Linked DNA regions of Polyangium mundeleinium. The protein of the gene in region 1 interacts with the protein of each later gene in a pairwise test. Links are inferred from orthologs where the notes say so. Each region holds a gene or a part of one and is shown in the gene's direction. Other genes may lie near its edges.

Region 1 (4,672 bases):
TCGAAGATGCCATCGCGTACCTGAAGACGCTCTCGTGCCAGGAGATCGAGGCTGCGCCGGCCACCATCACGGTGGCCAAGCGAGGGGAGGCGCGCATCTTCGAGACCCGCTCCTTCCTGCTCGACTATGTCCTCCCCAATCTCTACTTCCACATCACCGTCGTGTACTCCCTGCTCCGATCAGCAGGCGTCGATGTGGGAAAGAAGGACTTCGAAGGGACGCCCGCCTATCGCGTCCAGCGCCAGGCGTGATGACAGGCCGACCCACTGCGATGGAACGCGAAGGAACCACGGAGATGTCGCAAGGCACTGCCGCATCGAAGAACGAAGCACGTGATGGCGGGCTCTCCCTGCTGTTCATCGGGTTCTTTGTGTTTGGCCTGCTCAGCACGATCATAGGCGTCACGATACCCAATGTAAAACAGGAGTTTGGCATCACGAACGAAGCTTCCGGCATGGTGTTCGTCTGTTGGTCCTGCGGGGTCCTCGTCGGCGCCTATCTCGGCGGGAAGGCATTTTACGTTGCCTCGGCGAGGACGCTCCTCATCGTGACCTCTCTGTCCTCCATCGCTTGCCTCTTGCTGCTCTACGGAGAGAGGGAACTCCCGTTCTATCGGCTCTACATCTTCGCTCTGTCCTTGTCGGGGAGCGTGTTCTTCACCGCGGGGCATGCGACCGCCGCCAAAGCCAGTCGAGGCAACAAGGTATCGACCCTGAGCTTCATGGACTTCTCGTTCAGCATGGGGAGCTTGTCGACGCCTCTCTTGGTCAATCGATTCGCTCCTTCCGGCGCTCAGGCGATCGGCAACTGGCGGCTCGTCTTCCTGGTCGCGGCAGCCTTGCTGGTCGTCGTCCTGGTGCTGGCCGCACGCCGCCCCGAGGGGCCGCGACCGGATCCGACAAAGGCGGCTGCGCGCGTCGGGTCCGACTATCTCTCGGTGCTCCGCAGCCCAATCGCGTTGGCATTCATGATGGGATGCCTGTTCCTGCAAGCCACCGAATGGGGGCACTGCGTCTGGTTCGTCACGTATGCCCACGAGGCCATAGGCCTCTCTACGGAACAAGCCCGAGAGGCCTTCAGTCTCTTTCTGGTCGGAATGGCCTCGTCACGGCTTCTGATGAGCTGGCTCAGCTGGATCTTCCGATCCACGACCTTGATGGCGATCCTCGTCTCGATCGCCACCGTCGCAGCGGCATCCGTGGTGGACCACCAGAGCTACTCGGCCCTCTGTACCCTGAACTTCATGTTCGGCTTCGGTCTGGGAGCGCTCTTCCCGCTGATGCTGGGCTTGTCGATGGAGCTCGCCCCCACGAAGAGCTCGATGCTGTCAGGCATTGGTCTGATGGCAGGCACCCTGGGGGCCCAAGGCCTCTCCTATTCGATGGGGCTTTTTGCCGACCACGCCTCCCTTGCCGCGTCGTACCGCCATATCGTATGGGCGGTGGCCGCGCTCCTCCTTTGCATGCTGGCCTTCTTGTCGCTCCACATCCGGCGACGAGGCCCGAGCAAGGAGCCGGCAGACGGCACCGGAGAAAGCGCGGCACCGGCGATGCTGGATTCAGGCCGGCTTTCCGACGCGCGGGTCGCGTTCAGCTTCCATCCATTCAAAGAGGTGTTCGACGGCCTCGTCTCGCGCCTCCGGGCGCGGGGCTCGCGACGCTCCCTTCGCGATCACCTCCGGCGTGCATTGCTGGACATGGATCTGCGGAGAGAGTTCGTGACCCTGTTCGGGAAGACCCAACGCATCACGCGCGAAGAGGCCTTCAGGTTCCTGCATCACGTGCAGGACAAATACCCTCTCGTGAGGGAGCTCTATCCGAGCCCGGCGGAGATGTTGGCGGTGGCGGACCAGAATCCCGTCCCTCGCTGACCAGCCGCTTTCGACGGTCCACAAATGGCTCATTTCATGCCCGGAGGTCTACCATCGTGAACGCTGAAACTACACCCGAAAATGTCGAGGCCGCACCCGCGGAGCAGGAGCCCACACGCTCGTCGGAAAAAACCAGCATCCTGACCATCAACATCCTCGTCGCGGTGCTCGTGATCGGGGGAATGGCAGCCCAGAATCTTTTCTATACCGTCCAGCCGGACGAGCGGGCCGTGATCACGCGCTTCGGCGCGGTCATCGGCCAGGCGGGGCCCGGGCTTCACTTCAAACTCCCCTTCGGTATCGACGAGGTCCAGAAGGTCCCCACGGAGCGCGTCCTCAAGCAGAAGTTCGGGTTCCCCACCGAATCGAGCAAGGAGGGCGATCGCGCCCACGCCCCCATCGGGGATGACCGAGAGGAGCGCGAGATGCTCACGGGGGATCTCAACATGATCGATGTGTCCTGGGTGGTGCAGTACCAGATCCGTGACCCGGTCGAATATTTGTATCAATTGAAGGATCCCGAGCGCTCGTTACGGGACGTCTCCGAGGCGGTCATCCGCCGCCTCGTGGGGATGCACCCGGCCAGTGACGTGCTGACCACGGGCGGGGGGGAGATCTCCCTGCTGGCGCGTGACGAGATCCAGAAGGCGATGACCGACGATGCCTCCGGCATTCACGTCACGGCGGTGGAATTGCATGCCGTGGTCCCCCCGGAGCGGGTGCGCTCCTCCTTCAATGAGGTCAACCAGGCTCGCCAAGAGCGCGAGCAGATGATCAACGACGCCATCAAGCAGAAGAACCAGGCGATCCCGAAAGCCATCGGCGAGGCCAAACGTACCATCGCCGAGGCCGAGGCGTACGCCATCGAGCGCGTCAATCGTGCCAAAGGTGATGTCGCCCGGTTCCAGGCCATCCTCAAGGAGTACGAGCGAGCGCCGGAGGTGACCCGCAGACGCCTCTATCTGGAGGCCCTCCGGGAGGTCGCACCCAAGGCCGGCAAGATCATTGTCGTGCAGGATGGGGACAGCCACCCACAGTCGTTCCTCCACCTGAACGAGCAATCGGGAGACGCGCAGAAATGAATTTCAAAACCGCCGGCCTCTGCGTTCTTTTTGCCATCCTTTTGATCACCGTCTATTCCTCTGCCTTCGTCGTGAGCGAGACGGACCAGGCATTCATCCTCCAGTTCGGCGAGATCAAGGGCGAGGCGATTACCAAACCCGGTCTCCATTGGAAGCTGCCCTTCGTCCAGGAGGTCCGCCGCTTCGACGAGCGCCGGCTCGTCTGGGAGGGAGATGTCGAGCAGGTTCCGACCCGCGATCGCGAGTTCATCCTGGTCAATGCCAGCACCCGCTGGCGTATCGACGATCCACGGCTGTTTCTGGAAAGCGTGCACGACGAGCGCGGCGCGCAGCTCAGCTTCGATGACATCCTCCACGCTGCCGTGCGCGACAAGGTCTCCGGCGCCAGGCTGGAAGGGGTCATCGGCTCTCCGGGCCGAGAAGAGCTGGAGCGAGGGATCCTGGAAGCTGCCCAGGCTCAGATGTCCAGCTACGGAATCGAGCTTTTGGACGTCCGTATCAAGCGCGTCAACTACATCGCAAGCGTACGGGAGCAGGTGGAGAACCGCATGATCTCCGAGCGTCAAAGCATCGCGGAGAAATTCCGCTCCGAGGGCCGTGGCCGCAGCGAGGAGATCCTCGGTGAGATGCAGAAAGAGCTCCAGGACATCCGCTCGGAAGCTTCACGCAAGGCCGAAGAGATCCGCGGAGCCGCCGATGCCCAGGTGGCCCGCCTCTACGGTCGTGCCCATAGCAAGAACGCCGAGTTCTATAGCTTTCTCGAAACCCTGGAGACCTACCGCGATACGATGGGGGCCAACACAACCCTCATGCTCAGGGCAGACTCCGACTTCTACCGCTACCTCCAATCGATCGAAAAACGCTGACGAGAGCTCGCGGGCCATGGGTAGAGCCGTGGCCCAGCGGAGCGCGGGCCATCCCTTCGTCTTCGTGCCAGTCGACGCGCCCGAGCGCTTGCGCGCTTGCTCGTGCCTGGGGTAATACGCGGCGCCCCTCCCACGAGCGAGCTCATCCGTGAAGCGCACCGCCCTCCTCCTCGCGCTCGTCCTGTCCGTCGCCTCGGCCTCGAGTTGCCGAAGGCACGGGGCGGACGGGATCAACTTCGAGCACCAGCACGACCTCGCCTACAAGTCCTTCGTCGAGGACGCGCCCCCCGCCGAAGCGTCGCGCGTCGAGATCCACGAGGCACTCGAACAGCCGGACGCCTTCTTCTACGACCAATATGGCGCGACGCCGGAGAAGAGGTTCACGGCAGCGCCGGGGTATCCGAGCGAGGAGCGGCCTCATCGTGTCCTCGGCATGATCTCCCTGAAGGAGCGCGTCGACGTCTCGGGGTACGACAAAGAGGGGCTCAAGGCCGCGTTCAACAACGAGGCCCTGCGCGCGCGCCGGGAAAAACTCCTCGCCGCGGAGGCGGCGCGCCATGGCGCAAACGCTCTCTACCTGACGAGCAGCGTCACCGATCCCTTCGCTCGAATGCCCGAGCGGAGGCGGACCTATTACGCCGTCTCCCTCGCCCCCGACCCGCCCAAATACCCCGACGTCGAGACGCTCCTCGGGCGGCTTTCGCTGGCCAAGGACGGCTACCGCGAGGTCAAACGATTCACCGCGAAGCTCGAAGATCTCCGCGACCGGGCGCCCGAGACCATCCAGCTCAAGCGCGGGCATTGTTACATGATGGCGATCGCCTTCCACCCCGAACCCATCGAGCGGAAGTTCA
Region 2 (4,758 bases), 650 kb from region 1 along the record:
TGCACGCTCGGCCCGGGAAAACCTCGCGGCGCGGGATCTTGCGGGCAAGGTCGTCGCCACGGACGCGGACGCTTACCCGATTCCGCCGCGCGTGGACGTCGTCGTCCTCGATCCGCCGCGGGCTGGCGCGGAGGGCGCGACGGCTGCGATCGCGGCCTCGCGCGTGCAACGTATCGTCTATGTCGCGTGTGATCCGGCCACGCTCGCGCGGGACCTCGGCGTGCTCTCGCGCGCGGGTTTTGCGCTCACGCACCTGGAGACGGTCGAGCTCTTCCCGCAGACGAGCCACGTCGAAACCGTGGCCCGCCTCGTGCGTCGCCGCGGGGCGCGTTGAGCGCTCGCGTGCGCTACGCTCTCGCCGGATGATCCACCACGTCGACGAACGGCTCCGGCAGGAGGCGCGCCGCTTCCGCCTCGTGTTCACGTGCGGCGACTGCGCGCAGTACGATCCGGAAGGCGATCGTTGCTCGCTCGGATATCCGCACGTCATGCACAAGGAGCCCGACCTCGACGCGCGTGACGAGGTCGTCTTCTGCAAGGCCTTCGAGCTCCGTTGACCAAGCCCTCGCACCCGCCTTCGTTGCGACGCCTCGCGGAGCGCACCATCCGCGACGAATCGCTCTTCGATCGCGGCGATCGCGTGCTCGTCGCCTGCTCGGGTGGCCCCGACTCGACGGCGCTCCTCCACGTGCTCGCGCTGCTCCGCCGCACGATCGGCCATGACGTGGTGGGGCACGGGATCGATCATGGATTGCGCCCCGAGGCGCGGGACGAACTCGCGCTCGCGGCCGAGCTTGCCGACAAGTTCGGTGTTCCTTTCGAGGTGACGCGGATCGACGTCGAGCCGGGGGGAAACCTCCAGGCGCGGGCGCGCGAGGCGCGTCATCGGGCGCTGCAGGACGCTGCGGCGCGGCACGGGGCCGCCGTGATCGCCACGGGCCACACGGCCGACGACAAGGCCGAGACGGTCCTCCTGCGCTTGCTCCGTGGCGCGGGCCCGCGTGGCCTCGCCGTGCTCGAACCACGCGCGCCTGCGCCCGTACCGCCGAGCGGCTCCGAAACGCCGCGCGACCTCGTGCGTCCGCTCGTCCGGGCGCGCCGGGCCGACGTCCTGCTTCACCTCGATCGTCACGCGATCGCGCACGCGCGCGACCCTTCCAACCTCGACCCTCGATTCACGCGTGTCCGGGTGCGCCGCGAGCTGATTCCCCTGCTGGAGGACTTATCACCACGGATCATCGACCATCTCTGTGCCCTCGCGGACATGCTGCACGACGTCCGTCCGGCGGAGGACCCGATGAGCGAACTCGGCCGGGCGCAACGCAGGACGATCGAGCGAGCCCAAAAGAAGGGCGTTCGGATTGTGAAGATACGTATGAAGGGGGGACGAGAGCTCGACGTGACCTTCCCAGCCGGGAAGATCGTCCTTAACGAAAAGAAATGATCGAGCCACGTCGGTACCGAATGGACGGCGCGGCTTGGCTTCCATTGGCGGCCATGCCACCGCGTGGCATGCTGGTGAAAAGAAGCGTTACATTTGGACGCAGTCTGCTTGTCCCGAGGAGATCGGGGCGGGCAACCCGAGGATCCTCGTGAAGCAATCGCACAAGACGCTCCTCCTTTGGGTCCTGCTGATCATGATGTTCCTCGTGATCTGGCAGTTCCTGAGCCCCGATCGCCCGCCCGCGACGCAGGTCTCGTTCAGCGAGTTCATGAGCCAGGTTCAGGCCGATCGCGAGAAGGACCCGCATGTCGACTCCGTCTCGATCAAGGATCGTGAATACACGTTCTGGGTAAAGGACCCGAAGAGCAACTCGAAGGTCAAAAAGGTCACGATCGGCCCGGACAACGCCGACGAGATCACGAAGACGCTGGTCGACAACAAGGTCGCCGTCACCTTCGAGAAGGAGGACGCGTCGCCGTTCTGGTCGGGCGCGCTCGTGACCATCCTGCCGATGGTCTTCCTCCTCGTCATGTTTTACCTGTTCATGCGGCAGCTCCAGGCGGGCGGCGGCAAGGCGATGAGCTTCGGCAAATCGCGCGCGCGGCTGCTCTCGGAGTCGCAGAACAAGGTGACGTTCGCGGACGTCGCCGGCATCGACGAGGCGAAGGACGAGCTCGAAGAGATCATCGCCTTCCTCAAGGATCCGAAGAAGTTCCAGAAGCTCGGCGGCCGCATCCCCAAGGGCGTGCTCATGATGGGCCCGCCCGGCACGGGCAAGACGCTGCTCGCGAAGGCCATCGCGGGTGAGGCGGGCGTGCCGTTCTTCTCGATCTCGGGCTCGGACTTCGTCGAGATGTTCGTGGGCGTCGGCGCGAGCCGCGTGCGTGACCTGTTCGAGCAGGGCAAGAAGCACGCGCCCTGCATCATCTTCATCGACGAGATCGACGCTGTCGGCCGTCACCGCGGCGCGGGCCTCGGCGGCGGGCACGACGAGCGCGAGCAGACGCTGAACCAGCTCCTCGTCGAGATGGACGGCTTCGAGTCGAACGAGGGCGTGATCATCATCGCCGCGACGAACCGCCCGGACGTCCTCGATCCCGCGATCCTGCGGCCCGGCCGCTTCGATCGGCGCATCGTGGTGAACCGCCCGGACGTGCGCGGCCGCGAGGGCATCCTCCGCGTGCACACGAAGAAGGTGCCGCTCGGTCCGGACGTCGACCTCGACATCATCTCCCGCGGTACGCCCGGATTCGTCGGGGCCGACCTCGAGAACCTCGTCAACGAAGCCGCGCTGCTCGCCGCGCGCCAGGACAAGGACCTCGTCTCGATGGTCGACTTCGAGATGGCCAAGGACAAGGTCCTCATGGGCACCGAGCGCCGCAGCATGGTCATCAGCGACGAGGAGAAAAAGACGACGGCGTGGCACGAGGCTGGCCACGCGCTCGTGGCGAAGCTGCTCGAGAAGAACGCCGACCCCGTGCACAAGGTGACGATCATCCCGCGCGGCCCGGCGCTCGGCATCACGCAGCAGCTCCCGAAGGAAGACCGCCTGAGCATGTCGCGCGACTTCGCGAAGGCGCGCCTCGCGGTGCTGATGGGCGGCCGCGTCGCCGAGGAGATCGTCTTCGGCCAGTTCACGACGGGCGCGGGCAACGACATCAAACAAGCGTCGAACCTCGCGCGCCGCATGGTGACCGAGTTCGGCATGAGCGACGTCATCGGCCCGATCTCGTACGCCGCGAACGAGGAGAGCGTCTTCCTCGGCCGCGACTTCACGAGCCAGTCGCGCAACTACTCGGAGACGGTCGCCAACCAGATCGACGACGAGGTCCGCAAGTTCGTGTTCGACGGCCACGCCGAGGCGCGCCGCCTGCTCGACGAGAACCGCGAGGCGCTCGACAAGCTGGCGAACGCGCTGCTCGAGCGCGAGACGCTCGACGCCGAGGAGGTCGACGCAATCGTGGCTGGGCGCGAGTTGCCCGAGCGGCAGAAGGTCGTCATCCCGACCTACGCCGACCGCGAGCGCGCCGCGAAGGAGAAGCGCCGCGCCGCCAGCATCTTCGGCGCGCCGAAGCCGGCTCCGAGCACGTGAAAGGTAGGGCGATCGCGCCGGCCCTCGTCGCCGCGGCGTTCGCCCTGCCCGTCCCCTCCCCTCTCTCCGAAGCACCCCTCCCTCCCCCACGCAGAAGCACCGCCGCCGTGATCGACGCGGCGGCGGCGCCTGCTCCATCGCTCGATCCACGCCCCGTGGATCCCGCAGCGGATGCACCTCCCGCGAAGAAACCGCTCGCGACGATCGTGCACGGTCACACGCAGGAGACCGTCGCGCTCACCGAGGACGAACCAACGATCGAGCGCTTCTCCACGTTCCTCGCGGACCACGGTTACGAGCAAGAGACGCGCATCGATCCACGGCTGCTCGATCTGCTTCGTACGATCGCGAAGAAACACGAGGGCACGCGGATCGAGATCGTGAGCGGCTACCGGAGCCCCAAGCGCAACGAGGTGATGCGCAAGAAGGGCCGGCACGTCGCATCGCACAGCCAGCACACGCTCGGCATGGCGATCGATTTCCGCGTCGAGGGGCTCACCGTCCCGAAGCTCGCGGCCGAGATCCTGCAGGCGAAGTGGCAAGGCGGACTCGGCACCTACGCGGGGAAACGCGACAGGTTCGTGCACGTCGACACGGGGCCGAAGCGGCGCTGGAGCGGGATCTAAGGCGCGCGCAGTACAGCCTGGAGATACGCGAAGTGCTGCATGTCGGGCTGGCCGCGGCTCGACGCCTGGAGGATGTTCCGCGCGCCCTCGCCGGTCAGGAAGAGGCCGTAGGAGGCCTCGATCGCGAGCGGATCCCACGCACGCAGGCCGAACGTCGCGTCGACCTGGTGGCCGAGGACGTGCGACTCGTTCGTGGCCGAGGCGCCGATCGGGATCAACGACGCGCTCGTCCAGCGCCCCTTCGGCTCGGCGAGGCCAACGAAGCGGTAGCCGAGGTTCACCGAGAACGTGTCGGTCGGGCGCGCCGCGATGTCAGCGCCAGCCTCGATCAAGTTCGACCACGCGTAGAGGCCCATGCGGCCGTGCATCGGACGCTCTTCGGGGAGGATCGGATCAAAACGCGTCTGCACGGCGAGCGTGTCCGTGCTGCCGTTGTCCCCCGAAGCGTACGCGCCCGCCGCGCCGAACGTGAGATGCCAGGGCAGCGCCGTCTCCCACGTGACGCGCCCGGCGCCCGCGAAGGCACGTAGATCGCGGTTCGCGCCGAAGCTCGAAATGCGGCCGAGCTCGTACGCGCCTTCGACGGCGTACCGAAC

The links. The genes of interacting proteins can lie anywhere in the genome.
Region 2: the proteins of hflK (region 1) and ftsH interact in binary tests that used the Escherichia coli proteins (3 or more experiments, as listed by UniProt). The link is inferred for Polyangium mundeleinium from one-to-one orthologs.

Annotation. Positions count from the first base shown.
Region 1 is NZ_JAQNDO010000001.1:11,911,793-11,916,464, forward strand. Bases 1,027-3,939 are described here. They hold hflK (FtsH protease activity modulator HflK), read left to right. Parts: upstream 1,027-1,926; coding sequence 1,927-2,952; downstream 2,953-3,939. Other genes in these bases: POL67_RS47055 (MFS transporter), read left to right, coding at 1,027-1,870; hflC (protease modulator HflC), read left to right, coding at 2,949-3,818. Also shown: POL67_RS47050 (DUF1993 domain-containing protein), read left to right, coding at 1-251; more of POL67_RS47055, read left to right, coding at 296-1,026; POL67_RS47070 (hypothetical protein), read left to right, coding at 3,967-4,672.
Region 2 is NZ_JAQNDO010000001.1:11,266,615-11,271,372, forward strand. Bases 1,066-4,064 are described here. They hold ftsH (ATP-dependent zinc metalloprotease FtsH), read left to right. Parts: upstream 1,066-1,592; coding sequence 1,593-3,536; downstream 3,537-4,064. Other genes in these bases: tilS (tRNA lysidine(34) synthetase TilS), read left to right, coding at 1,066-1,444; POL67_RS44420 (YcbK family protein), read left to right, coding at 3,644-4,064. Outside these bases: POL67_RS44400 (class I SAM-dependent RNA methyltransferase), read left to right, coding at 1-334; POL67_RS44405 (hypothetical protein), read left to right, coding at 363-557; more of tilS, read left to right, coding at 554-1,065; more of POL67_RS44420, read left to right, coding at 4,065-4,162; POL67_RS44425 (alginate export family protein), read right to left, coding at 4,159-4,758. UniProt on the Escherichia coli protein: Acts as a processive, ATP-dependent zinc metallopeptidase for both cytoplasmic and membrane proteins. Plays a role in the quality control of integral membrane proteins.